DNA from 4 places in the Kitasatospora sp. NPDC088783 genome. Region 1 is predicted to be linked to each of the others. Evidence: riboswitches for the same ligand, from Rfam matches in the RefSeq annotation. Region 1 holds a riboswitch; each other region holds the start of a gene.
What was found. A riboswitch is a leader RNA that binds a small molecule or an ion and turns the genes downstream of it on or off. The one in region 1 is predicted to bind cobalamin.
Positions count from the first base shown of each region.

Region 2: linked by a shared signal. The riboswitch ahead of ACIP60_RS09635 (ribonucleoside-diphosphate reductase subunit alpha) and the one ahead of ACIP60_RS28550 (HoxN/HupN/NixA family nickel/cobalt transporter) in region 1 are both predicted to bind cobalamin.
Region 3: linked by a shared signal. The riboswitch ahead of metE (5-methyltetrahydropteroyltriglutamate--homocysteine S-methyltransferase) and the one ahead of ACIP60_RS28550 (HoxN/HupN/NixA family nickel/cobalt transporter) in region 1 are both predicted to bind cobalamin.
Region 4: linked by a shared signal. The riboswitch ahead of ACIP60_RS06560 (prenyltransferase/squalene oxidase repeat-containing protein) and the one ahead of ACIP60_RS28550 (HoxN/HupN/NixA family nickel/cobalt transporter) in region 1 are both predicted to bind cobalamin.

Region 1 covers NZ_JBIVKJ010000012.1:75,226-82,622, forward strand. The annotation lists gene ACIP60_RS28540 (helix-turn-helix domain-containing protein) at 1-448, opposite strand, end outside; gene ACIP60_RS28545 (EamA family transporter) at 568-1,413, shown strand; gene ACIP60_RS28550 (HoxN/HupN/NixA family nickel/cobalt transporter) at 1,421-2,542, opposite strand; cobalamin riboswitch at 2,573-2,783, opposite strand; gene ACIP60_RS28555 (DUF6445 family protein) at 2,867-3,559, opposite strand; gene ACIP60_RS28560 (Fpg/Nei family DNA glycosylase) at 3,642-4,448, opposite strand; gene ACIP60_RS28565 (helix-turn-helix domain-containing protein) at 4,527-5,093, opposite strand; gene ACIP60_RS28570 (SDR family oxidoreductase) at 5,188-6,090, shown strand; gene ACIP60_RS28575 (AAA family ATPase) at 6,297-7,145, opposite strand; gene aroQ (type II 3-dehydroquinate dehydratase) at 7,213-7,397, opposite strand, start outside.
Region 2 covers NZ_JBIVKJ010000003.1:243,962-251,358, reverse strand. The annotation lists gene ACIP60_RS09655 (HD-GYP domain-containing protein) at 1-83, shown strand, start outside; gene ACIP60_RS09650 (hypothetical protein) at 191-1,174, shown strand; gene def (peptide deformylase) at 1,278-1,916, shown strand; gene ACIP60_RS09640 (ribonucleotide-diphosphate reductase subunit beta) at 1,989-2,984, opposite strand; gene ACIP60_RS09635 (ribonucleoside-diphosphate reductase subunit alpha) at 3,005-5,419, opposite strand; cobalamin riboswitch at 5,589-5,727, opposite strand; gene ACIP60_RS09630 (GNAT family N-acetyltransferase) at 5,944-6,438, opposite strand; gene ACIP60_RS09625 (helix-turn-helix domain-containing protein) at 6,708-7,397, shown strand, end outside.
Region 3 covers NZ_JBIVKJ010000005.1:40,105-47,501, reverse strand. The annotation lists gene ACIP60_RS16060 (FAD-binding oxidoreductase) at 1-173, opposite strand, end outside; gene cobF (precorrin-6A synthase (deacetylating)) at 424-1,185, shown strand; cobalamin riboswitch at 1,294-1,520, shown strand; gene metE (5-methyltetrahydropteroyltriglutamate--homocysteine S-methyltransferase) at 1,671-3,977, shown strand; gene ACIP60_RS16045 (CbtA family protein) at 4,063-4,821, opposite strand; gene ACIP60_RS16040 (CbtB-domain containing protein) at 4,856-5,068, opposite strand; gene ACIP60_RS16035 (histidine phosphatase family protein) at 5,505-6,092, shown strand; gene ACIP60_RS16030 (two-component system response regulator) at 6,520-7,397, shown strand, end outside.
Region 4 covers NZ_JBIVKJ010000002.1:476,495-483,891, forward strand. The annotation lists gene ACIP60_RS06540 (short-chain fatty acyl-CoA regulator family protein) at 1-859, shown strand, start outside; gene ACIP60_RS06545 (bifunctional 2-methylcitrate synthase/citrate synthase) at 817-1,953, opposite strand; gene prpB (methylisocitrate lyase) at 1,972-2,877, opposite strand; gene ACIP60_RS06555 (MmgE/PrpD family protein) at 2,877-4,385, opposite strand; cobalamin riboswitch at 4,593-4,726, shown strand; gene ACIP60_RS06560 (prenyltransferase/squalene oxidase repeat-containing protein) at 4,823-5,902, shown strand; gene ACIP60_RS06565 (hypothetical protein) at 5,944-6,423, shown strand; gene ACIP60_RS06570 (hypothetical protein) at 6,484-6,699, opposite strand; gene ACIP60_RS06575 (hypothetical protein) at 6,815-7,348, opposite strand.

The DNA of each region.
Region 1 (7,397 bases):
GGCCGTCCAGGGTGAGGGTGAGCACGCCCTCGTCGACCCGGGCGATCTCGACGGTGCCGGGCGGGTGCGGGTCGGAGGCGTGCGACTCGCCGGGGTGCAGCCGCCAGGACCACAGCTCCAGCGGCCCGGGGGCCTCGGCGCCGCCGAGCAGGGTGCCGCTGCCGCCCCCGGGGCCGTTCCACAGCCGGACGGCCTGCTCGGCGGGGACGATCCGGACGGCGGAGGTCTCGTCGTAGTCGAGCAGCCGGGCGATCGAGACCCCGAGCGCGTCGGCGAGCCGGACCACGGTGCCCACGCTCGGGTTGGTGCGGGCCTGTTCGATCTGGACGACCATGCCGCGGCTGACCCCGGAGCGGGCGGCCAGGGCGTCCAGGGTGTGGCCGCGTTCGAGCCGCAGACGCTTGAGGTTGCGGGCGAGGGCCTGGGTGACGAGATCGGCGTCCGGCACGGGCAGTCCAATATTCTGGTTGGGTGAGTGCAGCAGGTTGAACTATGCTGCGGCGGCATCGACAGATCCACCGACTGTACTGCGGGGTCCACCATGCTGTCCGCCTGCCGGTTCCTCCGGTGAGCGCCGCGTTCGCGCTGCTCGCCAGCCTGCTCTGGGGCGTCGCCGACTACGGGGGCGGGGCGATCACCCGGCGGGTGCCCGCGCCGACCGTGGTGGTGCTCTCCCAGTCGGCCGCCGCCGCGGTGCTCGCGGCGGCGGTGACCGCCACCGGCGGCTGGCCGGGGGCCTCCCCCGCCCTCTGGTACGCGGTGGCGGCGGGCGTGGTCGGGCCGTTCGCGCTGCTGGCGTTCTACCGGGCGCTGGCGCTCGGGCCGATGGGCGTGGTGTCGCCGCTGGCCACCGTCGGCGTGCTGGTGCCGATCGGCGTCGGCCTGTTCCTCGGCGAACGGCCCGGCGCCGTCCAGGGGTTGGGCATCGCGGTGGCCGTCGCCGGGGTCGCCCTGGCGGGCGGCCCGCAGCGCGGCGGGCCCGCGGTCGGCCGGCGGGTGCTGGTGCTGACGCTGGGCGCGGCGTTCGCCTTCGGGGCGGTGCTGGCCCTGGTCGCGCACGCCGGCGCGGGCGGCGCCCTGCTGCTCACGCTGTGCGTGCAGCGGCTGACCAACGCGGTGGTCGGGGCCGGGATGCTGGCCGCCGCGGCCCGCCGGCGGCCCCTCGGACTTTCGGCGGGCGCCCGGTCGCTGCCCGCGCTGACCGCCGTCGGGGTGGCCGACGTGGCCGCGAACGGCCTGTACGCGGCCGCCTCGCACCTGGGGTCGGTGGCGGTGGCGGCCGTACTGGCCTCGCTCTACCCGGTGGTCACCGCACTGATGGCGCGCGGCCTGCTGAAGGAGCGGCTGCTGCGGGTGCAGGTGGTGGGCGCGGGCCTCGCGGTGGCCGGGACGCTGATCCTGGCCGCCGGCTGACGCGCCGTCAGGACGCGCCCGCCCGCGGGCCGCCGAACGTCCGGGAGCGCTTGGCGATCCGCCAGTAGCCGATCGCGGCGGCCCAGACCACCACGAACAGGCCGACGATCACGAAGCCGACGTTGTCCAGGCCGAGGCCGGCGATCCAGCCGGTGACGGGATCGGTCAGGCCGAACTTGTCGTGCAGCACGGCGACCAGCTCGATGGTGCCGATCACGAAGGCCACCGCGATCGACAGCCCGGTGATGGTCAGGTTGTAGTACACCTTGCGGACCGGGTTCGAGAACGCCCACTGGTAGGCGATGTTCATGAACGTGCCGTCCAGGGTGTCGAACAGGCTCATCCCGGCGGCGAACAGCAGCGGCAGGCAGACCACCGCGTACCAGGGCAGGCCGGAGGCCGCGCCGGAGCCCGCCATCACCATCAGGGTGACCTCGGTGGCGGTGTCGAAGCCCAGGCCGAGCACCATGCCGACCGGGAACATCTGCCCGGGGCGGCTGATCGAGCGGGTGGCCCGGTTCAGCAGCCGGGCCAGGAAGCCCCGGGCGTCCAGGTGCTTCTCCAGCTCGGCCTCGTCGTACTCCCCGGCCCGCATCGCCCGGAACACCCGCCAGATGCCCAGCAGGGCGACCAGGTTGAGCGCCGCGATCAGGTAGAGGAAGGCGCCGGACGCGGTGGTGCCGACGGTGCCCAGCACCTGGTGGGTGGTCGAGTCCTCGTCCATCAGGGTGCCCGCCAGCGCCGCGCCCCCGGCCACCAGGGCGGCCATCAGCACCACCATCGAGGAGTGGCCGAGCGCGAACCAGAAGCCCACCGAGACCGGGCGGCGGCCGTCCGCCATCAGCTTGCGGGTGGTGTTGTCGATCACCGCGATGTGGTCGGCGTCGAAGGCGTGCCGCATCCCCAGGGTGTACGCGGTGACGCCCAGGCCGACGCCGAACACCTGGGTGCCGACCCGGTAGTCGTGCGGCACCACCAGGAACAGCAGCGTCCCGAAGGCCACCGCGTGCAGGGCCAGGATCACCGCCATCAGCCCGGCCGTGCGCAGGGTGTCCTCGCGCCGCCAGCGCAGGGCGGGCAGGACGGCGACCGGGCCGGTCCCGGCCAGGGTCGATTCGGGCGCGGTCATCCGCGGATCACGCTCCAGCACCTCGTGGATCACTTCGTGAGATGCCGTGGCCGGTCTCCTGGCTGACGGGGTGTTGCGCGCCGGCGCCCGGCCTTCCCGGCCGCGGGGGCCAGTGGCACGGGGTGGGAGCCGACGACTCCCCGATCACAGTGGCGAGGGCCGCTCCGGACTCCCGTGCCGCGCACTCGCGTGGCGGACACGGTGCACCGGCTTCCCGAGCACCACGGCCCGCCCACCGTAGGCCCGCCGCGGGTGCCGCGGCAAGGGCGCACCCGGGCCGGGGTGGCGCAGATCACGCCTGGTCAGCGGTGTGCTGACCACCGGTCAGGCCATCCAGAAGAAGACGCAGGTCATCCGCTTCTCCTCCAGCGCCGTCCCGTGGTACTCGGTCGCGGTGTGGATCAGGTTGGCGGTGTAGAGCAGCAGCCGGTTGTAGCGGTGCGGGACGGCCAGGTCCTCGGTGAAGGAGTCCGGCGGGACGAAGCGGGTGCCCAGCGCGTCCACCAGGTTGTTGTGCGGGGCGACCACGCTGTTGCCGCCGAGCCGGCCGCCGGGCAGGCTCTGCCGGTAGAAGCTGGTGCCGCAGCGCTTGGGGACGGCCGGGTTGAGGTACAGCACGGCGGCGTAGCGGCACAGCGAGCGGGAGTCGGTGTGCGGGCGCGGCTCGCACTCCCCGGCGCCCACCACCTGCACGCAGTTGTGGTTGAAGGTGCCGCCCTCGGCCTCGTCCAGCGCCCAGATCCGCGGCGCGCCGGTGGCCTCCCGGACCAGCTCCTCGACCCGCGCCAGCTCCGCCGGCTCCAGGCCGGGCATGGCTCGCAGGCCCGGCCAGGACTCCGGCTTGTGCGGGTAGCCCTCGTCCCAGTCGGTGCGCGCCAGGTGCCGGGCGCGCACCGCGTCCGGGTCCGGGAGGACGTCGTCCAGGACCCAGTAGTCACGGCCGCGGGTGGGCTTGCGGTACGGCAGGACCGGGAGCACCGGGGCGGGGCGCCGGTCCTGGAACGGGAGAGCGGGCATGGACCCGACAATAGGAGCGGCGTTCCGGGGCCTCGCCCAAGATCCGGTCAACCTTGCGTCAAGGCTTGCCCGTGACGCGGCGTCAGGACCGCTGGCAGCGCGGGCACCAGAACAGGTTCCGGGCGGCCAGCTCCTCGGTGCGGACCGGGGTGCCGCAGACCAGGCAGGGCCGGTCGTGCCGCCGGTACACGTACACCTCGCCGCCGTGGTCGTCCACCCGCGGCGGGCGGCCCATCGCCTCCGGGGTGTGCTCGGGGCGGACGGTGTCGATCCGGCCCGCGGCCACGCCGTCGTGCATCAGCGCCACCAGGTCCGTCCAGATCGCGTCCCACTCGGCCCGGGACAGCTCGCGCCCGGGGCGGTGCGGGCTGATCCCGAGCCGGAACAGCACCTCGGCGCGGTACACGTTCCCGACGCCGGCCAGCACCTTCTGGTCCATCAGCAGCGCGGCCACCGTGCTGCCGCTGCGGGAGACCCGCCGCCAGGCCGCCTCCCCCGACTCCCCGGCCCGCAGCGGGTCCGGCCCCAGCCGGCGGTGGACGGCCGCCTTCTCCTCCGGCGTGAGCAGCTCGCAGGCGGTCGGCCCGCGCAGGTCGGCGTACCCGGTGTCGTTGACCATCCGCAGCCGGACCTGCCCGACCGGCTCGGGCGCCTCGCCCGCCCCGAACGCGTACTTCCCGTACAGCCCCAGGTGCACGTGCAGCCAGTGCTCGCCGAAGCCCAGGAACAGGTGCTTGCCGTGCGCCTCCGCCTCGTCCAGCACCCGCCCGTCGATCAGCGCGGCCCCCTCCGCGAAGCGCCCCTGCGGGCTGGAGACCCGCACCGGGCGCCCCCCGAACAGCTCGTCGTTCCGCCTGGCCAGGCGGTGGATCACATGCCCCTCGGGCACCGGCGGTCAACTCCTCGGTCGTGGTGGTCGCGAGGAGTCCATTGTCCCAGGGCGCTCGGACAGGCCGGGCGGCCCGGTTCAGAGGGCGGCGGCGGCCTCGCGCAGGGCGGCGAGTTCGGCCAGGGCGAGGGCGGTGAAGTCCTGGCCGGGGCGGGCCGCCCAGTGGGCGAGGGCGGTGCGCAGGGCGAGCAGGGTGAGTTCGGCGGTGAGGACGGCGGCCGGGTCGGGGACGCCGCGCCCGCGCAGGGCCGCGGTGAGGGCGGTGGCGAGGGCCTCGCGCTTGAGGAGTTCGCGTTCGGTGAGCTCGGGGTTGGCGGCGACCACCTGCTGGCGCTCGCGGACGGCGGGGTGGCGTTCGGCGGTGAAGGCGTGGGCGCCGGCGGCGGCGAGGGCGGCCCCGGCGGCCTCCAGCGGGCCGGCCCCGGGCGGGGCGGCGGCGATCGCGTCGGCGAGCAGGCGCAGCAGCGCGTCGCCGCCGGAGAGCACCTCGCGCTTGTCGGCGAAGTGCCGGAAGAAGGTGCTCTTGGCCAGCCCGGCGCGTTCGGCGATCTCGGCGACGGTGGTGCGGTCGTAGCCCTGGTGGACGAAGAGTTCGAGCGCCGCGCGCTCCAGCCGTTCGCGCGCGTTCGGGTCCCATCTGGCCATGGCACGGAGTCTACGTGACGGGAGATGGTCGCATCACGGGGCTCCGCGCGTTATGGTGACGGGACAAGGTCCCATCACTCGGAGGTCCACCCCCATGCACGTCTTCGTCACCGGAGCCACCGGCCACCTCGGCTCCGCCCTCGTCCCCGAACTGCTCGCCGCCGGCCACCGGGTCACCGGCCTGGCCCGCTCCGACGCCTCCGCCACCGCGCTCACCGCCCTCGGCGCGGACGTCCGCCGCGGCGACCTCGACGACCTGGACGGCCTGCGGGCCGCCGCCTCGGCCGCCGACGGGGTGGTCCACCTCGCCTTCAAGCACGAGGCGATGGCCCAGGGCGACTACGCGGGCGCGATGGCCGACGACCTGAAGGCCGTCCGGGTCCTGGTCGAGGCGCTCGCGGGCACCGGCAAGCCGCTGGTCGGCACCGGCGGGACGGGCGGCGGCAACACGCCCGGCCGGCCCTCCTTGGAGAGCCTGGTCGCCCCCGGCGCCCCGCGCACCGAGGCCGAGCAGGCGATCGTCGACGCCGCGGCGGACGGGGTGCGCTCCAGCGTCGTCCGGCTGCCCCCGGTCGTCCACAGCCCGCTCGACCGGCACGGCTTCGTCCCCACCCTGATCCGGATCGCCCGCGCCACCGGCACCTCCGGCTACCTCGGCGAGGGCACCAACCGCTGGCCCTCCGTCCACACCCTGGACGCCGCCCACCTCTACCGCCTCGCCCTCGAACACGCCCCCGCCGGCACCCGCCTGCACGCCGTCGACGACGAGGGCGTCCCCTTCCGCGAGATCGCCGAACGCATCGGCATCCGCCTCGGCGTCCCCACCGCCCCCGTCCCCGAGGACCGCGCCGCCGAACACTTCGGCTTCCTCGCCCGCCTCGTCCCCCTCGACCTGCCCGCCTCCTCCGAAGCCACCCGCACCCTGCTCGACTGGCAGCCCCGGCACCCGGGCCTGCTCGACGACCTCGACCAGGACCACTACTTCACCGAGAGCTGACCCCCGCACACCCGCGACCGCACGGCCCGGGGCGGCGACCGCCTCCAACCCCCTCCGCCCCTCGCCGCGCAGCGGAACCTCAGCGCGCGTGCAACCGACTCAGGACCGGCGGAACCTCAGCGCGCGTGCAACCGGCTCAGGACCGCGTGGTCCAGGGCCGCCGCGGTCTCCGGGACGCCCCCACCCCCTCGCCGCGCAGCGGAACCTCAACGCGCGTGCAACCGGCTCAGGACCGCGTGGTCCAGGGCCGCCGCGGTCTCCGGGACGCTCAGGTTGGAGTTGTCGATGATCGGCAGGCCGGAGGTGCGCCAGCCGGCCATCCGGCCGTGGATGTGGGCGACTTGGTCGTCGGAGAGGCGGCGGTTGCCGGAGCGTTCGGCGTTGCGGGCGAGGACGCGGTCGAGGCCGGGGAGCAGGACGACGGGGATCATGCCGGGGCCGATGTGGCGTTTCCAGCCGCCGAGGCCGATCGCGGGGCGGTCGGGGAAGACCGCGTCGTCGATGATGCAGGAGATGCCGTTGGCGAGGTAGTTGCGGCAGGCGAAGCCGCAGGTGCGGCGGGCCAGGCGGTACTGGGCCTCGGAGGCGGTGTTCCAGCCGGACTGCGGGTTGGCGAAGCCGGACTGGACCCACTCGCGGACGTCGTCGAGGCTGATGTGCGCGGTGGGGGCGGGCCGGCGTTCGGCCCAGTACCGGGCGACGGTGGTCTTGCCGGCGCCGGCCGGGCCGATCAGCAGGACGGCGATCGGGCCGGGCAGCGGGGCGGGGAACGCGGGCTGCTGCGGTGGCGGGGCGGGCAGTTGGACGGTCCCTCCGGTCGGGAGCAGGAAGTGGCCGGTGCCGCCGGACGCGACCGGGCCGACGGCCTTCAGCGGGACGGTCGGGCGGTCCGGCCGGGGCGCGGTCGGCCCCAGGGTGGGGATCGCCTGGGTGGCGCCGGGCAGGGCCGGTGCGGGGTACGGCGGCTGAGGGCCCGTCGGCTGCGGGGACACCGCAGGTCGTGGTGGCACTTGGCCCCCCGCGTGCTGGTTCTGCGCGTACTGGCTCACCGTCACCTCCCTGCGCCGAATGTACACGTCGGCCCGGTGGCGGGCACAAGTCCGCCACCGGGCCCGGCGTGCGTCAGCGGCCGGTGAGCTGCTCGGCGAGGGCGCGCAGGGCGAGCTCGTAGGAGCCGAGGCCGAAGCCGGCGATGGTGCCGGAGGCGACGGCGGCGATGACCGAGGTGTGCCGGAAGGTCTCGCGGGTGTACGGGTTGGAGATGTGCACCTCGACCAGCGGGGCGGTGCGCTGGGCGGCGGCGTCGC
Region 2 (7,397 bases), on a different contig from region 1:
TGCTGGACGCGCTGGCCCGGCTGGGCCGCCGCGGCCACCGCGCCGCCCGCGGTCCGGACCGCCGCTGCCGCCCGGCGGCCTGAATGGCCGCGCGGGGCGCGCGGCCGGGGGCGGGCGTGGTTGGATGCGGTCGTGGCGGGAAGACCCGGAGGCGGGGCGACCCGGTGACGACCGACGGCAAGGGACCAACGTGAGGATCTTCCACCGCGCACGGCACCGTCCGTCGGCGACCTGGCGGCAGACCACCGACCGTGCGTTCACCCTGATCGGCGACGGCCGCTACGAGGACGCCGGGGCGCTGCTGGTGATGGCGGCGGACCTGGAGCCGTGGCTGTCGGACTCCTGGTTCAACCTGGCCCTGCTGCACAAGTTCCGTCGGGACTGGGAGCAGGCCCGCTCGGCCGGCCTGCGCGCCGTCGCCCTGCTCGACCGCCAGCACGGCGCCCCGGACTGGTGGAACCTCGGCATCACCGCCACCGCCCTCCAGGACTGGCCGCTGGCCCGCCGGGCCTGGCAGGCGTACGGGCTGCGGCTGCCCGGCGGGCCCGCGCTGGACGGGCCGATCGAGCTGGACCTGGGCACCACCCCGGTGCGGCTGTCCCCGGACGGCGAGTCCGAGGTGGTCTGGGGCCGGCGGCTGGACCCGGCCCGGATCGAGGTGCTGTCCATCCCGCTGCCGTCCTCCGGCCGCCGCTGGGGCGAGGTGGTGCTGCACGACGGCGCCCCGCACGGCGAGCGGGTCGCCGACGGCGTCGCCTACCCGGTCTTCGACGAGATCGAGCTGTGGGCGCCGTCCCCGGTGCCGACCTGGGTGGTGCTGCTGCAGGCCGCCACCGCCGCCGACCGGGACGCGCTGGAGAAGACGGTGGCCGACGCCGGGTACGCCGCCGAGGACTGGACCTCCTCGGTGCGGCTGCTGTGCCGCACCTGCTCGGAGTCCCGGATGGCCATCGACGACGGCCACACCGCCCACCACGACCCGCACGACGACGGCGACCCGCTGCACCCCGGCCACCTCAGCCACCTCAGCCAGGGCGCGGCCGGCGGCCCCTGGCAGGTCGAGCGCGAGTGCGGGATCGCCGCGCCCGCCGGCCTGGTCCGCTCCCTGCTGGAGCGCTGGGCCGCCGCCTCCCCCGTCACCCGCGCCTACCGGGACCTCGAAGAGGTCTGCTGACCCTGCCGCATCCCGGGGGGCCGGGAGGTGACCCCGCCCCGGACCGCGCCCCGTACCCTGGACCGGTACACCAGGCGGATGCGGACGAAAGCGGAACCGAGCGATGGCCGAGCACCACGACCACGAGCACGAGCACGGACACGACCACGCGCACGAGGACACCGAGCCCCAGCGGGTGGTGGGCGAGGAGCCCGACCTGACGAAGGGCACCGCCCGTCCGATCACCGTGGTCGGCAACCCGGTGCTGCACCGCGAGGTCAGGACCGTCACCGCCTTCGACGGCGAACTCTCCGCGCTGATCGACGACATGTTCCAGTCCATGTACGCGGCGGAGGGCGTCGGCCTGGCCGCCAACCAGATCGGCGTCGACCTGAAGGTCTTCGTCTACGACTGCCCCGACGACGAGGGCGTCCGGCACGTCGGCCACGTGGTCAACCCGGTCCTGGAGGAGCTGCCGGCCGGCCGCCGGGTGCTGGACGACGGCCAGGAGGGCTGCCTGTCGGTCCCCACCGCCTACCAGGAGCTGGCCCGCCCCGACTACGCGGCCGTCACCGGCCAGGACAAGGACGGCAACCCGGTCCGGGTCGAGGGCACCGGCTTCTTCGCCCGCTGCCTCCAGCACGAGACCGACCACCTGTACGGCTACCTCTACATCGACCGCCTCTCCAAGCGCGACCGCAAGGACGCGCTGCGGCAGATGGCCGAGGGCACCCCCAAGTACGCCACCGTCCCGAACGACTGACGCCGCGGCGGGCACGCGCGGAGGGCCGCACCCCGTCGGGGTGCGGCCCTCCGTCGTCGGTGGCGGGGCGGCCTAGAAGTCGTCGTCGAAGGAGACCGAGCCCTCGACGGCCACCTGGTAGGCGGAGACCCGGCGTTCGAAGAAGTTGGTGAGCTCCTGGACGTTCTGGAGCTCCATGAAGCCGAACGGGTTGGTGGAGCCGTAGCGGATCGGCAGGCCGAGGCGGGCCAGGCGCTGGTCGGCGACGGCCTGGAGGTACTCGCGCATCGACTCGGTGTTCATGCCGGGCAGGCCCTCGCCGCACAGGTCGCGGGCGAACTGGAGCTCGGCCTCGACGGCCTCCTCCAGCATCTCGGTGACCTGCCGGGCCATCTTGTCGTCGAAGAGGTCGGGCTCCTCCTCGCGCACGGTGTCGACCACCGAGAACGCGAAGTCCATGTGCATCGACTCGTCGCGGAAGACCCAGTTGGTGCCGGTGGCCAGGCCGTGCAGCAGGCCGCGGCTGCGGAACCAGTACACGTAGGCGAACGCGCCGTAGAAGAACAGGCCCTCGACGCAGGCCGCGAAGCAGATCAGGTTGAGCAGGAAGGCCCGGCGGTCCTCCTTGCTCTGCAGCGAGTCGAGGTGGTCGACCGCGTTCATGTACGTGAAGCAGAACTGGGCCTTCTGCGCGATGGAGGGGATGTTCTCCACCGCCGCGAAGGCGGCGTTGCGGTCCTCCGGGTCGGGCAGGTAGGTGTCCAGCAGCGTCAGGTAGAACTGGACGTGCACGGCCTCCTCGAACAGCTGCCGCGACAGGTAGAGCCGGGCCTCGGGGGAGTTGATGTGCTTGTAGAGGCTCAGCACCACGTTGTTGGCGACGATCGAGTCGCCGGTGGCGAAGAACGCGACCAGCCGGCCGATCATGTGCCGCTCGCCCTCGGAGAGCTTGGCGAGGTCGGCGACGTCGGAGTGCAGGTCCACCTCCTCCACGGTCCAGGTGTTCTTGATCGCGTCCCGGTAGCGGTCGTAGAACGACGGGTAGCGCATCGGACGCAGCGTCAGCTCGAAGCCCGGGTCGAGCAGCATCTTCTTCTGGTCTTCGGTGCTCACTGGCAGGCCTCGCAGGACTCGGGGTTCTCCAGCGAGCAGGCGATGGCGTCCTGCTCGGCCTGGGAGAGGGCGGGGGTCTGCACCGGCACGGGGGCGGCGGTGCGGGTGGCGCCGGACGCGGCCTGGGCGATCCGGGTCGCCGGGCGCGAGCGCAGGTAGTAGGTGGTCTTCAGACCGACCTTCCAGGCGTAGGAGTACATCGAGGAGAGCTTGCCGATGGTCGGCGCGGCCATGAACAGGTTCAGCGACTGGCTCTGGTCGATGTACGGCTGGCGGGCGGCGGCCAGGTCGATCAGCGCGCGCTGCGGCAGCTCCCACGCCGTGCGGTACAGCGAACGGACCTCCTGCGGCAGCCAGTTGAACTCCTGGATGGAGCCGTTGGCGTCGCGCAGCGCGTCCCGGGTCTGCTGGTCCCAGACGCCCAGCTCCTTGAGCTCGCGCACCAGGTACGGGTTGACCTGGAGGAACTCGCCGGACAGCGTCTCGCGCTTGAACAGGTTGGAGACCTGCGGCTCGATGCACTCGTAGACGCCGGCGATGGACGCGATGGTCGCGGTCGGGGCGATCGCCAGCAGCAGCGAGTTGCGCAGGCCGACCTCGGCGATCCGGGCGCGCAGCGCCTCCCAGCGCCCGGTCCACCGCGGGTCGGCGCTGCCGAAGTGGTCGACGTGCAGCTGGCCGCGGGCGGCGCGGGTCTCGCCGTACGCCTCGTGCCGGCCGAACCGCTCGGCCAGGTCGGCGGAGCGCTCGTACGCGGTGAGCATGATGCGCTCGGAGATCAGGGTGGAGAGGGTCTTGGCCTCGGCGGAGTCGAAGTCGATCCGCAGCTGGAAGAAGACGTCCTGCAGGCCCATCACGCCCAGGCCGACCGGCCGCCAGCGGGAGTTGGAGGTGCCGGCCTCGGTGGTCGGGTAGAAGTTGATGTCGATCACGCGGTCGAGGAAGGTCACCGCGGTGCGGACGGTGGCGTCCAGCCGGTCCCAGTCCATCGCGTTCAGCAGGTCGGCGGCGGTGGCGCCGGGGGCGACGTGCGCGCCCAGGTTGACCGAGCCGAGGTTGCAGACCGCGGTCTCGGAGTCGTCGGTGACCTCCAGGATCTCGGTGCACAGGTTCGAGGAGTGCACCGTGCGGCCGGGCAGCGCGGTCTGGTTGGCGGCCCGGTTGGAGGCGTCCTTGAAGGTCATCCAGCCGTTGCCGGTCTGCGCCAGGGTGCGCATCATCCGGGCGTACAGGGTCTGCGCGGGGATGGTGCGCACGGCCTTGCCGGCCAGCTCGGCCTTGACGTACGCCTCGTCGAACTCGGCGCCCCACAGGTCGACCAGCTCCGGCACGTCGGCCGGGGAGAACAGCGACCAGTCGGCGTCGGCGTTGACCCGGCGCATGAACTCGTCCGGGATCCAGTGCGCCAGGTTCAGGTTGTGGGTGCGCCGGGCCTCCTCGCCGGTGTTGTCGCGGAGCTCCAGGAACTCCTCGATGTCGGCGTGCCAGGTCTCCAGGTACACGCAGGCCGCGCCCTTGCGCCGGCCGCCCTGGTTGACCGCCGCCACGGAGGAGTCCAGGGTGCGCAGGAACGGCACGATGCCGTTCGACTTGCCGTTGGTGCCGCGGATCAGCGAGCCGCGGGAGCGGATCCGCGAGTAGGACAGGCCGATGCCGCCGGCGTGCTTGGAGAGCCGGGCGATCTGCGCGTACCGGTTGTAGATCGAGTCCAGGTTGTCCAGCGGCGAGTCCAGCAGGTAGCAGGAGGACATCTGCGGGTGCCGGGTGCCGGAGTTGAACAGCGTCGGCGAGCTGGTCAGGTACTCCAGCCGGCTCATCAGGGTGTACAGCTCGGCGACCTCGCGCACCGACTCCTCGGTGGTGCCGACCGCCAGGCCCGCCGCCACCCGCAGCAGGAAGTGCTGCGGGGTCTCGACCACCTTGCGGGTGATCGGGTGGCGCAGCAGGTAGCGGGACTGGACGGTGCGCAGGCCGAAGTACTCGAAGCGGTCGTCGCCCGCCTCGTCGATCAGCGAGTCGAACAGCCCGGCGTGCCCGGCCACGAACGCGGCGGTGGCGTCGCCGATCAGGCCCTCGGCGTGGCCCACGGCCACCGAGGAGGAGAACGAGGTGACGCCCTGGGTGGCGGCCTCGTCGCGGATCTCCAGCGCCAGCAGGCGGGCGGCCAGCTTCGAGTACTGCGGGTCCTCGGCGATCATCGACGCGGCGGCCTCCACGGCCAGCCCGCGCAGCTCGGCGAAGTCCGAGCCGGCGTGGCGGCCGCGCAGCGCGGCGGCGGCGACGTGGCCGGGGTCCACCTGGGGGAGGTCGGTGCTGCGGTCGGTGAGCAGCCGGAGCAGCGCCGCACCGGGGTCGGTGAAGGCGTCGGCGGATCCCTGGGACGGCAGGGTGACTGAGGCGGCGACGGTCAAGGCGCACTCTCTCCTGTGGCGGCGGACGTGGCTCGGGGTGTCCGGCACCGCACGCGGCCAGGGGAGGGCGGCACGAAGGAACGAGAACGCGTTCCGGCGCGCGAAGACCACCCCCGGTCCGCCCGCGAGACCGGACGGCAAAGCTGTGCTGCATGGCGTCTGCGGGGATGCCGTGTCGCACACCGTCGGCAGGTCCTCGGACTGCGCGGGCGTCGCAGCAACCCGCTCACCGTTGCGGGGCAGTCCCGGATTCGCACCGGATTCCCCTGCGTCGACAGCGAGAGTGAGCATACATGTTGTGGTGGCTGGAACTGGAAGCACCAGATGTAGTAGCGCGTGTCGCGTCGGCGGTGCCGCGCGTAGACAACGAAACCGTCCGCGAACCGTCCGCCGACCGCCCACGAACCGTCCGCCGACCGCCCACGAACCGTCCGCGAACCGCCCACTGACGGCCCGTGGGCCCGCCCGCGGACGGCCCGCGGACGGCTTCGGGTCCGGGCTCGGGGCCCTGCTCGGGCCCGCCCTCAGAACCGCGTCGTGTAGACCCACAGGTCCGTGCCGGGCGCCGCCGACCAGTCCCGCGCGGGGCTGCGGACGAAGCCCAGGGCGTCGTAGATCCGGTGCGCGGCGGTCATCGACGGCCGGGTGGAGAACGCCATCCCGGCCAGCCGCAGTTCCCGGCTGCGCGCGATCGAGGCCCGCACCAGGGCCCGGCCGACGCCGCGCCCGCGGGCCGCCGCGCCGACCGCGAGCATCCGGATCTCGCCCTCGTCGGGGTGCGCGACGTCCGCCCACGCGGTGCCGCCGGGCGCGAAGGTCACGCAGCCGAGCACCGCCCCGCCGTCGTCGACGGCGACCAGGAGCTCGGCCTCCCGGTTGCGGCGGGCGGCGTCGCGGAGGAGTGCGGCGTAGGGGGAGTCGGGGCGGGTGTGGCCGTCGCCGACGAAGGCTTCGACGCTGACCTCCCCGGCTCCGGCGAGGTCGCGGTCGAGGGCGCGGCGGACGGTCGGGGAGCGCATCCGGACAGTGTGCCGGACGGCCGACGGCGCGGGTCGGCCAGGTCCGGGTCGAACGGGTAGCCGCCCGGCCGGTGCACGTCGTCGCGGCCGTGCCGGCCGTTGCGGTCCAGGTCGCGGCCGACCAGGACGCCGAGGAGTCCGAAACTGCCGAGGAGGCCCAGCAGGGCGAGTGCGGTGGTCATGCCTCCACTGTCCGCGCCCGGCCGGGGCCGGACGAGTGGCAGGAACGCACCATTGCCACGAAATCCTGCCACTGCCATGCTGGCCGGATGCGGAAGCTGGAGAACGTCGCCGTCGTGGTGCTGGAGGAGGTCCACCCCTTCGAACTGGGGGTGGCCTGCGAGGTGTTCGGCCTGGACCGGAGCGAGAGCGGCCTGCCGGTCTACGACTTCGCCCTGGTCGGCGACCGCCCCGGCCCGATGCGCACCCACTCCGGCTTCACCGTCGACGTCCCGCACGGCCCCGAGCGGATCGCCGGGGCCGACCTGGTGATCGCCACCGCCACCGGCATCCGCGCGCACTACCCCGAGGAGGTCTGCGCGGCGCTGCGGGCCGCCCACGACCGCGGCGCCCACCTGCTGTCGATCTGCTCCGGCAGCTTCCTGCTCGGCGCGGCCGGCCTGCTCGACGGCCGCCGCTGCACCACCCACTGGCGCTACGCCGACCTGATGGCCGAGCGCTTCCCGCTGACCACCGTCGAACCCGGCGTGCTGTACGTGGACGACCACCCGGTGATCACCTCGGCCGGCACCGCCGCGGGCATCGACGCCTGCCTGCACCTGGTCCGCAAGGTGCAGGGCGCCGAGGTGGCCCGGGCGATCGCCCGCCGGATGGTGGTCGCCCCGCACCGGGACGGCGGCCAGGCCCAGTTCATCAACCGGCCGGTGCCCGAGGGCGGCGGCGAGTCGCTGGCCGGGGTGCTGGAGTGGATGCGCCGCCACCTCGACCGGGAGACCGGC
Region 3 (7,397 bases), on a different contig from region 1:
AGCGCCTGCCAGTCCGGCGGCGCGGCCCGCCACCCGCGTTGGCGGGGCGGGAACGCCCGCACCGAGCCCGCGTCCGCGCCGGAGGCCGGACCCGAACCCGGGCCCGAACCCCGGTCCTGCGCGCGGGCCGGGGAGACGCCCGCCGCGAGCCCCGCCCCCAGTGCTCCGCCCACGGTCAGAAAACGACGACGGTCCATTGTCACGACGCACCTTCCTCCCCCGCGCCGGGCGCACGGAGGCTCTGCGCCGATCGTCACGCCCCGCCCCGCCGCCGCCCGGCCGCGGCCCGCCGGAGTGCGTCCGATGGCCCAGCGCGCGTCCGCGCGCGCACGACGCCCCGCCGGGCTCCGCGCGCCGGGGGCTGCCGGCCGGAGCGCCGACCCGAGCCGGTGGACGCGCCGGGCAGCAGGCACAATCGCCGGTATGCGTACTCTTCTCGTCATCGGCATCGGCGCGGGCGACCCCGACCACCTCACCCTGGAGGCGGTCAAGGCGATCGGCCGCACCGACGTGTTCCTGCTGCTCGACAAGCCGGAGGAACGGCAGGACCTGATGCGGCTGCGGCGGGAGATGATCGCCGAGCACGGCCGGGCCGGGCACCGGGTGGTCGAGCTGGTGGACCCGGCGCGGGACCGGTCGGCGGCCGGGTACGCGGAGGCGGTCGAGGAGTGGCGGGAGCGGCGGGCCGACCTGGTGGAGCGGGCCGTGGCCGAGGAGCTCCCGGACGGCGGGACGGGCGCGCTGCTGGTGTGGGGCGACCCGTCGCTGTACGACAGCGTGACCGCCGTGCTGGACCGGGTCCTGGCGCGCGGGCGGACCGGGTTCGGGTACACGGTGGTGCCCGGCGTCAGCAGCGTCTCGGTGCTGGCGGCCCGCCACCGCACCACGCTGACCCGCACCGCGCGGCCGGTGCGGATCACCACCGGGCGGCGGCTGGCCGCCGAGGGCTTCGGGCCGGGCGCCGAGGACGCGGTGGTGATGCTGGACGGGCAGGCCGCGTTCACCGCCATCGACCCGGCGGGCGTGCACATCCACTACGGGGCGTACCTGGGCACCGAGGACGAGATCCTGGTCTCCGGCCCGCTGGCCGAACAGGCCGACCGGATCGCCGAGTTGCGGGCCGAGGCCCGGACCCGCAAGGGCTGGATCATGGACAGCTACCTGCTGCGCCGCACCGACGGCTGAACACCGCCCGGGCACCGGCTGACCACCGTCCGCCGTCCGCCGTTCGCCCGCGCGTCCCACGGACCGGACAGCTGCCGCACTTCGCACCGGAGAACGCCCGGTCCGTTCTACACTGGCCGCGCAACTGGTTCGCCCTGTCCGCCAGGCAGGGCGTCGCAAGAGGGAACCCGGTGGGAATCCGGGACTGCCCCGCAGCGGTGAGTGGGAACGACCGCCGTCATACGCACTGGGTCCGGACGGGCCTGGGAAGCGACGGCCAGTAGGTGCCCGGGAGCGTCGAGCCTCCCCGGGCGGGCCCGCGAGTCCGAAGACCTGCCCGTTGCCCGGGTGCGACCGTTCGCACCCGGTGACCGGTGACCTCGAGGGCGGGTCGGTACGGACACCAGGCGGGCAGGCGCGGTCGAGCGCGGCACCGCCCGGTCTCGGCACCCTTCCGCGCCTCCTGTGCACCGGACCCAGGATCAAGGCTCGCGAGGAGAGTCCCCTTGACTGCGAAGTCCGTAGCCGCGGCAACCGTCCACGGATACCCCCGCCAGGGCGGGAACCGGGAACTGAAGAAGGCCGTCGAGGGCTACTGGCGGGGCACCGTCACCGCCGACGCGCTGCACTCCACCGCCGCCGAACTGCGCTGCGCCAACTGGCGGCAGCTGGCCGGCGCCGGCATCACCGAAGTCCCCACCGGCGACTTCTCGCTGTACGACCACGTGCTGGACACCACGGTCGCCGTCGGCGCGGTCCCGCCCCGGCACCGGGCCGCGTACCAGGCCGACCCGCTGGACGGCTACTTCGCGATGGCGCGCGGCACCCAGCAGGTGGCGCCGCTGGAGATGACCAAGTGGTTCGACACCAACTACCACTACCTGGTGCCGGAGTTGGGCCCGGACACCGTCTTCGCCGCGCACTCCGCCAAGCAGGTCGGCGAACTGCGCGAGGCGCTCGGCCAGGGCTACCGGGCCCGCCCGGTGCTGCTCGGCCCGGTCACCTACCTGCTGCTCGCCAAGCCCGCGCCCGGCGTGGCCGCCGACTTCGAGCCGCTCACCCTGCTGGACCGGCTGCTGCCGGTGTACGCGGAACTGCTGGCCGACCTGCGGGCGGCCGGCGCCGGGTGGGTGCAGCTCGACGAGCCCGCGCTGGTGCAGGACCGCACCCCGGCCGAGCTGAACGCCGCCGCCCGCGCCTACCGGGAGCTGGGCGCGCTCACCGACCGCCCCAGGCTGCTGGTCGCCTCCTACTTCGACCGGCTCGGCGAGGCGCTGATCACCCTGGCCAAGGCCCCCGTCGACGGCCTGGCGCTGGACTTCACCGGCCCGGCGGCGGGCAACCTGACCGACCTGGCGGCCGTCGGCGGCCTGCCCGGCAAGCGGCTGGTCGCGGGGGTGGTCGACGGCCGCAACGTGTGGATCAACGACCTGGAGAAGTCCCTCGCCACCCTGGCGACCCTGCTCGGCCTGGCCGACACGGTGGACGTCGCCCCCTCCTGCTCACTGCTGCACGTCCCGCTGGACACCGCCGCCGAGCGCGACCTCGACCCGCAGATCGGCCGCTGGCTGGCCTTCGCCCGGCAGAAGGCCGCCGAGACCGCCCTGCTGGCCCGCGCCCTGCGCGAGGGCACCGCCGCCGTCACCGCCCAACTCGCCGCCAACCGGGCCGACCTGGCCTCCCGCGCGGCCTCCCCGATCACCCGCGACCCGGCGGTCCGGGCCAGGGCCGCCGCCGTCACCGAGGCCGACATCCGCCGCGACGCCCCGTACGCCGTCCGCGCCGCGGCGCAGAAGGCCCGGCTCGGCCTGCCGCTGCTGCCCGCCACCACCATCGGCTCCTTCCCGCAGACCGCCGAACTGCGCTCCGACCGCGCCGAGTTGAACGCCGGACGGATCGACGCGGCGGACTACCGCAAGCGGATGGAGGCCGAGGTCCGCGAGGTGGTCGCCTACCAGGAGCGGGCGGGCCTGGACGTGCTGGTGCACGGCGAGCCCGAACGCAACGACATGGTGCAGTACTTCGCCGAGCAGCTCACCGGCTACCTGGCCACCCGGCACGGCTGGGTGCAGTCCTACGGCACCCGGTACGTGCGTCCGCCGGTGCTGGCGGGCGACATCTCCCGCCCGCACCCGATGACAGTCGACTGGTACCGCTTCGCGCAGGGCCTCACCGACCGCCCGGTCAAGGGCATGCTGACCGGCCCGGTCACCATGCTGGCCTGGTCGTTCGTCCGCGACGACCAGCCGCTGGCCGACACCGCCCGGCAGGTCGCCCTCGCCCTGCGCGACGAGGTGGCGGACCTGGAGGCGGCGGGCGCCGCCGTGATCCAGGTCGACGAGCCCGCGCTGCGCGAGACGCTGCCGCTGCGGCGCTCCGGCTGGCCCGCGTACCTGGACTGGGCCACCGACGCGTTCCGGCTCACCACCTCCGGGGTCCGCGCCGACACCCAGGTCCACACCCACATGTGCTACGCCGAGTTCGGCGACATCCTGCGCGCCATCGAGGAGTTGGACGCGGACGTGATCTCGCTGGAGGCCGCCCGCTCGCACATGCAGGTGGCGCGCGAACTCGCCGAGGCGGGCTACCTCGCCGAGGTCGGCCCGGGCGTGTGGGACATCCACTCCCCGCGCGTCCCCTCCCCCGAGGAGGCGCTGGAACTGCTGCGGGCCGGGCTGGCCGCGATCCCCGCCGAGCGCCTCTGGGTCAACCCGGACTGCGGCCTGAAGACCCGCGGCTGGACCGAGACCCGGGCCTCGATCGACAGCCTGGTCGCCGCCGCCCGCACCCTGCGGGCAGAACTGACCGGCTGACGTCCCGCCCGCGACGGACGGGCCCGGAACGCCGACGGGCCGGCACGCACCGCATGCGGTGCGTGCCGGCCCGTCGGGCGCGCCGCTAGCGGGCGGCGGGGGCCGCCGTGGCGGTCGGCTCGGCGGTGCGGGCCGGCTTGGGCAACAGGAGCCGCTCGGCCAGGTGGCCGAAGAGCAGGCCGAAGGACAGCCAGAGGGTGAGCTGGATGGCCAGGGCCGCGACCCGGAACTGCCAGAGCAGGGTGGCGGAGAAGTCCTCGGGGACTTCGTTGATCGCGGGCAGCAGGACGTACCCGAGACCGATCAACACGGCGTAGCCGAGCCCGGCCACGACCGTGGCGTTCCAGTTGCCCAGCCGCGGGGCGAGCTGCTTGCCGGCCACCACGGCGGCGACGGCGAGCAGCACGCTCAGCAGCATCATCAGGAAGTACAGGGTGGTGCGCTTGCCGATGGTGTCCGGGTCGCCCACCGACGGCGGATTGGCCGGGTACTTGAGGAACGGGACGAGGTAGACGGAGGCCAGCGCCGCGCCGGAGAGCAGCAGGGCGGCGGCCCGGGGGCCGAAGCGGCCGGTGCGGCCGAGGGCGAAGCAGTACGCGAGGGCGGCGATGCCGCCGAGCGCGATGCCGTAGACCAGGATGCCGGTGGCCAGGCCCGCGGTGGACTGGAGGGTGCGGCTGACCAGTTCCTCGCCGTGCTCGTGGCTGTGGGAGTCCTCGAAGGCGATCGCGGCGTCCACCCGGGGTTCGCCGAGCAGGTAGGCCACGATCAGGGCGAGGACGCCCGCGCCGAGCCCGGCGAGCATGCCGCGGACCAGCAGGTTTCTGACGATGTGGGAATTCATGTGCGCGGGTGCTCGCTTCTTCTGCCGGAGCGGATCAGTGGCAGGGGAAGCCGAGCAGGTGCCGGCCGTCGTGCACCCACTCGTGCACGCTCTCGCCGGAGAGCAGCGAGGTGGCGCCCTGTTCGGCGCCGACGAAGTAGAGCAGGGTGAGCAGCAGGATGCCGAAGAAGACCGCCCAGGGCGCGATCGCCTTGACGGAGAGGGGGGTGATGGCCGGCGTGGCGGCGGGCGCTATGGGGTGAGCCATGGCCGTGTGACCTCCTTGCGGGAACTCGCGTCCCGGTCGTGTGGAGCAGGGTCGACGGAGGCGGGTCTGACTTCCCGTCGGCCGCCTGGGCGGCTCCGGGTTCACAGTGGCGCGACCGTGCCGGGCTCTCACCGGACTTCCACGCACCGTCGTTGATGTGGACTTGTTCGCCGAGAAGGTACCGTTCCCGGGCGGGCCCCGCCAGGGGCGCGGCACGCCATGCTACCAATGCGTGCACGAATGGTCCCCGGGAGGGAGGCGCTGTGGAGCTCCGGGTGATGTTGGTCGCACCGGCACCCGCCGGGTCGACGGCGGGCCGCCCCCCGACGCCCGGACGGTGTGCGCACGGTCGGTGCACGTCCGACCGGTGCACGTCCGACCGGCGCGCGTACGGCCGGTGGGTGCCCGGCCGGTGCGCGTCCGGCCGGTGGGCGGCATGACCACGGGAGTCCGAACGGTCCGGGTGGCCCTGATCGCCCCGGCGCTCGGCGCGGAGCTGCGCGGGGCGCGGTTCGGGGACGACCACCCGCTGACGGAGGCCGAACTGGCCCCGGCCCGCGCCCTCGCCGCGCCCCGGGCCGACCGCGTCCTGTCCGCGCCCTCTCCGCGCTGTCGGCAGACCGCCGGGGCGCTGGGCCTGGTTCCGGACGCTGTCGAGCCCGCGCTGGCGGACCTGGACGCGGGCGCCTGGCGCGGCCGTCCGCTCGCCGAACTCGCCGCCGCCGAACCGCGGTCGCTCGCCGCCTGGCTGTCCGACCCGGGCTTCGCCCCGCCCGGCGGCGAGTCCGTCACCGCCCTGCTGGCCCGGGTCGGCCGCTGGCTGGACGCCCTGCCCGCCGACACCGGCCACCTGCTGGCCGTCGCCGAACCGGCCGCCGTCCGGGCCGCCGTGGTGCACGCCCTGGCCCTGCCGCCCGCCGCGTTCTGGCGCCTGGACGTCGCCCCCCTCACCGCCACCCACCTCAGCGGACGCGCCGCCCGCTGGAACCTGCGCTGCGGCGCCCCCCTGACCGCAGCCACCTGACGGGCCATCAACTCCCTTGTCCACCAGGGGGAGTGACGACCTTCGTCCACCGCGCCGGGCATTCGGCCGGCCACCCTTCCCGCCGACCCGCACGGCCCGACCGCCCATCCGGCGCGCCGCCACCCCCCGCGCCACCCGGCGCGGCCGGTCAGGCGGTGCGCCCGGCGGTCGACCCCGCGGGTGCACCGGATCGGCCGGATCGGGCCGGTGCGCCGCCTAACGCCCCCGAACCGTGACCTGACCGCGCGTCAATTCCCGCTCCGGTGCCGTATTGTCGCCGTCCTCAGCCGTCCTCAGCCGGACGCGGCCGTATCCGCCGTTCCGGGCGGGGGGACGTCCGGCCGTACGGGTCGGCGGGAACGACGGGAGGGACACGGGTGCGGACGCGGACACGGTCGACGGCGGTGCTTCCGACGGGGTGCGGCTGGTGACGGCCGTGGACGGCCTCCCGCCGGCGGCTGCCGAACCGGGCGCGGAGCAGCGGGAGTTCGCCGAGGAGCTGCGGGCGCTCTGCCGCGGCCTGGACGCCCCGGAGGTGGACGGTGTGGCCGCCCGCTGCGGACTGGGCCCGGACGCGCTCGCCGACTTCCTCGCGGCCGTGCGGATTCCGCCGTGGGAGTTCGTCGAGGCGCTGCTCGACACCCGGGTCGCCGCCCGCGCCGACGTCCCCGCGCCGGAGTGCGCCCGGGCGCGGCTGCGCCGGTCGCGGATGGCCGCGCTGCGGGTCGCCCGGCCGATCGGCCGGGCCGTCTGCCAGCTCGAAGGTCAACTGCACGCCGCCGAACGGGAGATGCAGGAGGCGGACGAGGAGGCCGAGCAGGCCGAACGCGCGCTGTCCCGCGACCGTCGGGCCCTCGCCGGGTCACCGCCCGCGCACCCCGGACACTCGGACGACCCTGAACAGCCCGACGACCCCGGACGCGCCGCCCTCGCCGAACGCGTCGCGCTGCTCGCCGAGCGGTCCGATCGGGCCCGCGAACAGTCCGCCCGGGCCGCGGCCCGCCACGCCCTGCTGCGCCGCCAACTCGCCCTGGTGGAACGCCAGCAGGGCACCACGGCCGCCCCGCCCGGACCCACCGGCGGCTCCCCGACGGACGGCGACGGCCACAGCGACGGGGACGGGGACGGGGACGGACCGCCGCCGAAGATCCTGCTGGTGGACGACCGCCGCGAGAACCTGGTCGTCCTGGAGGCCCTGCTCGGCCCGCACGGCCACCAGCTGGTCTCCGCGACCTCCGGCCCCGACGCGCTGCGCGCGCTGATGGAGCCGGACGGCTACGCCGCGATCCTGCTGGACGTGCAGAT
Region 4 (7,397 bases), on a different contig from region 1:
CGCCGACCCGGGCGACCGGGCCGAGATGCGCCGGTTCGACCCGGCCGGCGGCACCCTGCGCCTGTCGCCCTGGCTGGCGGACGGCCAGCGGGCCTTCCAACTCGCCACCCAGCTCGCGCTGCTGGAACACCGCCCGCTGCTCGACGCCCTGGTCGCGGCGGCCGAACCGGCCTTCACCTCCGCGCAGGCCGCCGACCTGACCAGGATCGGCCTCGCCAACTACTTCGCGGGCGCCCTGCTGATGCCGTACTCCGCCTTCCACGCCGCCGCGGAGGAACTGCGCTACGACGTCGAACTGCTCCAGGCGCGCTTCGGCGTCGGCTTCGAGACGGTCTGCCACCGGCTGTCCACCCTCCAGCGCACCGGCCGGCGCGGCGTGCCGTTCTCGTTCCTGCGCGCCGACCGGGCGGGCAACATCTCCAAGCGGCAGTCGGCGACCGACTTCCACTTCTCCCGGCTCGGCGGCACCTGCCCGCTCTGGACCGTCTACGAGGCGTTCTCCGCACCCGGGCGCATCCTCACCCAGGTCGCCGAGATGCCCGACGGCAAGCGCTACCTCTGGATCGCCCGGACGGTGACCCACGGCGGCCACGGCCACCGCGCGCCCCGCAGCGAGTTCGCCGTCGCCCTCGGCTGCGAACTGCGCCACGCCCACCGCCTGGTCTACTCCGAGGGGATCGCCCTCGACCGGGGGCGGGCCGCCACCCCGATCGGCCTGGGCTGCCGGATCTGCGAACGGACCGACTGCGCCCAGCGGGCCCGCCCCCCGGCCGCCGGCCGGCTCGCGGTGGACCCGGACCGGCGCACCCGGGTGCCCTACCCGGTGACCGGCACCGTCCGGCGGCCCGGACCGTCGTAGCGGGCGAGCGGGCGGATCAGCGCGTTGTGGGCGAGCTGCTCGGTGATGTGGGCGGTCCAGCCGGTGATCCGGCTCATCACGAAGATCGGCGTGAAGGCGGGGGTGTCGAAGCCCATCAGGTGGTAGGCGAGGCCCGCCGGGTAGTCCAGGTTGGGGTGGATGCCCTTGCGCTCCAGCACCGCCTCGCGCAGGGCGGTGTGCAGGGCGGCCAGCCGGACGGCCCGGGGGTCCGCCGAGCCCTCGACCAGCCGGTCGAGGGCCGCCTGCATGATCGCGACGCGGGAGTCGCCGTCCTTGTAGACCCGGTGGCCGAAGCCCATGATCTTCCGTTCGGAGGCGAGTGCCCGGTCGAGCCAGTCCGCGGCCCGGGCCGGGTCGCCGATCTCCTCCAGCATGTGCATCACCGCCTCGTTGGCGCCGCCGTGCAGCGGGCCCTTGAGGGCGCCGATCGCGGCGGTGACGGCGCTGTAGAGGTCGGAGAGGGTGGAGGTGACCACCCGGGCGGTGAAGGTGGAGGCGTTGAAGCTGTGTTCGGCGTACAGCACCAGGGAGACCTCGAAGCAGCGCACCACCTCGGGGGAGGGGACGGTGCCGAAGCACATGTGGAAGAAGTTCTCGGCGTACCCCAGGTCCGGGTCCGGCGCGATGGGGGCCAGGCCGCGGCGGCGGCGCTGGTCGGCGGCGACCACGGTCGGCAGCTTCGCCAGCAGGTTCAGCGACTTGGCGAGGGCGGGGGCCGGACGGCCGTCGTCCTCGGTGGGGTCCTCCGCGCCGAAGAAGCTGACCGCGGTGCGCAGCACGTCCATCGGGTGGCAGGTCTCGGGCAGCTTGGCCAGCAGTTCGGCGGTGGTGCGGTCGAGCGGGCGCAGCGCGCGCTCGCGGGCCCGGAACTCGCGCAGCTGGGCCGGGTCGGGGAGTTCGCCGCGCCAGAGCAGGTGGGCGGTCTCCTCGAAGGAGCGGTGCGCGGCCAGCTCCTGGACGGGGTAGCCGCGGTAGGTGAGGGAGTTGGTCTCCGGGAGGACGGTGGAGATCCCGGTGGTGTCGACGACGACACCGGCGAGGCCGCGGTGGACCCCGGGCGTGGTGGCGGGCATGGGTGAACCTCCGGTGCGTCAGGTGCCGGGCGGCAGGGTGAAGTCGAAGACGGCCGAGTCGAAGGCCGCGTACTCCCGGTAGCCGAGCAGCTCGTACAGCCGGGAGCGGGTCTGCATCCGGGGCAGCAGGGACTCCTGGGTGCCCTCGGCGGCGATGGTCCGCAGGCCGTCCTCGATCGCGCCCATCGCCAGGCGCAGCAGGGTGACGGGGTAGAGGGCGATGTTGTAGCCGAGGTCCGTCAGGGTGCGGGTGTCCAGCAGCGGGGTCCTGCCGAACTCGGTGAGGTTGGCCAGCAGCGGCACGTCCACCGCCGCGCGGAACGCCTCGTACTCGGAGAGGTCGGCCAGCGCCTCGGGGAAGACCGCGTCGGCGCCCGCGTCGACGTACGCCTTCGCCCGGTCGATCGCCGCGCCGAGCCCCTCGACCGCGCGGGCGTCGGTGCGGGCCATCAGCAGGAAGTCGGGGTCGCGGCGGGCGTCGACGGCGGCCCGGACCCGGCGGACCATCTCCTCCCGGGAGGTGACGGCCTTGCCGTCGAGGTGGCCGCAGCGCTTCGGGTTGACCTGGTCCTCCAGGTGGAGCCCGGCCAGCCCGGCGTCCTCCAGCAGTTGGACGGTGCGGGCGGCGTTCACGGGCTCGCCGAAGCCGGTGTCGGCGTCGATCAGCACCGGCAGGTCGGTGGCGCGGGTGGTCTGCTGGGCGCGCTGGGCGACCTCGGTGACGGTGGTGAGGCCGATGTCGGGCAGGCCGAGGTCGGCGGCGAGCACCGCGCCGGACAGGTACGCGGCCTCGAAGCCCAGGTCCTGGATCAGGCGGGCGGAGAGCGGGTTGATCGCGCCGGGCAGGCGCAGCAGCCGGCCGGAGGCGAGCTGTTCGCGGAAGGCCCGGCGGCGCTGGGCGGGGGTGGTGCGGGTGTGCAGCATCAGAACAGGCCCTTCGGCAGGGTCGCGTCGAAGGCGCGCACCGCTTCGGCGTCCACGGCCGGGAACAGCTCGCCGAGGTCGGCGGCCCCGAGTTCGGCGAGGCCGGCCGCGGCGGCGAGGAAGCGCTCCTGGTCGGCCGGGACGACGATCCCCTCGGCGAGGGTGCGGAACTTGCCCTCGTAGGCGGGCCGGTCGAAGGGCCGGGCGCCGGCCGGGTGGGCGTCGGCCACGCCCAGCTCGTCCTCGACGACCGAGCCGTCGTCCAGCGTGATCACCACGCGTCCGCCGAAGGCCCGGCGTTCCGGGTCGGGGTCGTGGTAGCGGCGGGTCCACTCCGGGTCCTCGACGGTGGTGACCTTCCGCCACAGCGCGACGGTCTCCGGACGTCCGGCCCGCTCGGGGGCGTAGGAGCGCTCGTGGTGCCAGCCGCCGTCCTCCAGGGCGACGGCCAGGATGTACGGGATCGAGTGGTCGAGCGTCTCGCGGCTCGCGGCGGGGTCGTACTTCTGCGGGTCGTTCGCGCCGGAGCCGATCACGTGGTGGGTGTGGTGGCTGGTGTGCAGGACGACCGAGCGGACCCGCTCCAGCGGGCCGGCCTTCCCGCGCAGCCGCCGGGCCAGGTCGATGACCGCCTGGGCCTGGTACTCGGCCGAGTACTCCTTGGTGTAGGTGTCCAGGATCGCGCGGCGCGGCTCGTCCGGCCCCGGCAGCAGCACCCCGTAGTCGGCGGACGGGCCGTCCAGCATCCAGGCCAGGAAGCCGTCCTCGCCCTCGTAGACCGGCGACGGCGAGGTCTCGCCGCGCATCGCCCGGTCCACCGCCTCGACCGCCGCCTTCCCGGCGAACGCGGGGGCGTACGCCTTCCAGCTGGAGATCTCGCCCTTGCGGGACTGCCGGGTGGCGGTGGTGGTGTGCACCGCCTGCTGGACGGCCTGGTAGGTGACCTCGGTCGGCAGCCGCAGCAGCGCCCCGAGGCCGCAGGCGGTGGCCGCGCTCAGGTGCGCGACGTGGTCGATCCGGTGCGCGTGCAGGCAGATGCCCTTGACCAGGGCGACGTGCACCTCGTACGCCGCGACGACGCCCCGCAGCAGGTCCGCGCCGGTGCGGCCGGTGTGCTGGGCGACGGCCAGCAGCGGCGGGACGTTGTCGCCGGGGTGGGAGTAGTCGGCGGCCAGGTAGGTGTCGTGGAAGTCGAGTTCGCGCACGGCGGTGCCGTTGGCCCAGGCCGCCCACTCCGGGGAGACCCGGGTGCCGCTGCCGAACACCGAGGCGCCCGGGAGCGCGGCCCGGTGCGCGGTGGCCTGGGCGCGGGCGACGGCGACCGGGCGGCGCAGCAGCGAGGCGACGGCCACCGCGGCGTTGTCGATCACCCGGTTGACGGCCGTGTCCGCGCAGGCCGCCTCCGGTTGCTCGGTGCCGGCGGCCACCTCGGCGAGCTTCCAGGCGAGTTGGTCCTCGCGCGGGAGGCGGTCGGCGCTGGGGTGGACACGGACGCGGTGCTCGATCACGGGACTCCTCGGAGGCGTCGGCGGCTGGGGTGCGCATGATCGAGACTGCCGGTCGGGCCGCGGGCGGTCCAGCAGGCCGAGCTGCGGAATCCGCACCCGGCGGACCGGTGAATCGGCGAATCCTGCGAAGAACCGGAGGCGCACCGCCGACCGGGGCGTCCGTCGGCGGGACGCGCGCGCCCTTGACCCGGCCTCCGGCGCCTCGCCATGATGGGCCGTCATGTTTCCCGACTCCGCCGTCGGGGGAAGTCCGGTCCGAATCCGGCGCTGACCCGCAACGGTAGGCCGTCGACGGCTGTCGACGGCGAGCCCGATCACCCGGTGGCGGAGGTGTACGTCCACTCCTCCCGTCGTGGTCTGCGGGCCGGAGCTCCGAGGGCTGAGCCGCCGCGCGCCACCTCCTCCGGGCCCCGCGCGCAGGTTCGGAAAGGCTCTCCATGACCGTGCTCCGCCGCCCCCTGCGCCTGCTCGCGATACCGGCGCTCGCCCTCGCGGCCACGCTCCCCGCGGCCGTCCCCGCCCGGGCCGCCCCCGCCCGGGCCGTCCCGCTCCCCGCCAGCACCGCCACCCTCCGGCCGGACGCCGCCGCCGCGGGCTGGCTGGCCCGCCAACTCGTCGACGGCGACCACTTCGAGACCGTCTTCGACGGCACCGCCTACCCCGACCAGGGGCTGACCGCCGACGCCGTCCTGGCCTTCGCCGCCGCCCACGGCTCCGACACGGCCGCCGCCCGCGCCACCGCCTGGCTCGCCAGGCCGGAGAACACCGCCGGCTACCTGGGCGACGGCACCACCGAGGCATACGCCGGAGCCACCGCCAAACTGCTGCTCACCGCCGAGGTCCGCGGCGAGAACCCGGCCGCCTTCGGCGGCGTCGACCTCCCGGCCCGCCTGCGCTCCCTCCGGACGGCCGCCGGCCGCTTCTCCGACCGCTCCCAGTGGGGCGACTACAGCAACTCCTTCGGCCAGTCCCTGGCCGTCATCGCCCTCACCCGCACCCCCGCCGGGGCCCCGGCCGCCGCCGTCGACTTCCTGGCCGGCAGCCAGTGCGCGGACGGCGGGTTCCCGGCCTCCTTCGGCCAGGCCACCTGCACCGCCGACCCGGACGCCACCGCACTCGCCGTCCAGGCCCTCGCCGCCACCGGACGCGCCGCGAAGGCCGCCGCCGGACTGAACTGGCTGAGCGCGCACCAGAACGCCGACGGCGGGTTCGCCGCGGCCGGGGCCACCGCCTCCAACGCCAACAGCACCGGACTGGCCACCCAGACCCTGCTGTCCACCGGACGCCCCGTGGCCGGGCTCAAGGGCTGGAGCGCCCTGGTCGAGCTCCGGCAGGGCTGCGCCGCCGACCCGGCCGTCCGGGGCGCGGTCGCCTACGACGCCACCGGCTTCGACCCGGGCAGCGCCGCCCGCGCCACCGCCCAGGCGGTCCTCGGACTGAGCGGCACCCCGCTGGTCGCCCTCTCCGCCCACGGCGCCCGCCCCGCCGCGCCCGTCCTCGCCTGCCCGGCCCGCTGAACGCCCTGACCGACTGGCCCCCGAAACCAAGGAGCACCCGCATGAGCGACACCCTCGCCCCCGCCCGTCCGGCCCGCCGCGTCCTCGGCTCGATCGCCGCCGCGACGGCGCTGACCGCCGGCCTGCTCGGCGTCTCCGCCGTCCAGGCCCCCCAGGCGCAGGCGGCGGCCTGCTCCGGCACCACCGGCGTCACTGTCGTGGTCGACTTCACCGCCCTCGGCGGCGGCATCCAGACCGGCTGCGCCCCGGGCGACCCGGCCAGCGGCCTGGCGGCGCTCACCGGCGCCGGGTTCTCGTACGCGTTCCACCCGCGCTACCCCGGCTTCGTCTGCACGATCAACAGCCTGCCGACGACCTGCACCAACCCCAGCGGCAGCGCGTACTGGTCGTACTGGCACGCCCAGCACGGCACCGCCTGGACCTACAGCAGCCTCGGCGCCGGGAGCTACAACCCGGCGCCCGGCGAGGTCGAGGGCTGGTCCTTCGGCGCCGGTGCGCAGCCGGGCATCACCGCGCCCTGAGCGGCGGAACGCCGGCGCCCGGTCCCCGGACACGGGGCCGGGGACGGGGCGCCGGACCGATCAGGGCGCGCTGGTCCGCCGCCGCCGCCGCCGTCCGACCAGCCGGTCGGCGAGCAGCCGGTCGGCGCGCACGACCGCGACCGAGGCGTCGAGCAGGCACTGCGGAACGCGTCGGCCCCCGGCCGGGGCCGGGCACACGTCGAGCACCGCCTGGCCGACCTCGCCGCCGTGGCCCTCGACCGACTCGAAGCCCCCGTCCGCAACCGGCTCCAGCACCCGCGGTACCGACCCGGCATCCTCGACGGTTCCACGGCCGGCACCGGCCCGAACCCCGACACCCCGAGCTCCCCTGACGGACCGAAGTCGGTCACGCTCGTGCAGGACCGAGCCTTCAGCCCACTCGTACCTGACGCTCGGGGCGGCCGGTCTCCGGGTCGAGGGCCACCACGAACACCTCGCCGCCCTCGGTGGTCAGCTTGATCCGGTCGGGTCCGTCCCACTGCGCCGAGGCCAGCGCGTTGTCGGGGGCGTCGCCGTTGAAGTAGCCGACCCGCCACCGCCGTGCGGTCAGGCCGGAGCCGGCGTCCACCGAGACCCACCAGAGCGGATCGATCACCGCGGTGCCCTCGTGGATCACCAGGCTGCGGTCGGAGCGGCCGGGAGCCGGCCGGTCCGCGGTCTTGTGCGGCGTGCTGCCGAAGCCGAGCAGTGCGAAGGGCGAGGCCAACAGGGTGCAGCCGAGGATCGGGACCAGCAGCAGTCTCCTGGTCTCTCGGGAACGGAACCCGATCAGGACGGCGAGGACGATCAGCACCAGCACTGCGGCACCGTACGCCGGCGGGTGGTGGAAGACCTCGACGAGCACCACCAGTCCGCCGTCCCGGGCGGCTTGAGCTGCGGCGTAGGCCAGTGCGACGAGCAGCATCGCCAGCGTGATCAGTCCGAGCGCGATCGGCCGTCGCCTGCGCCGCCAC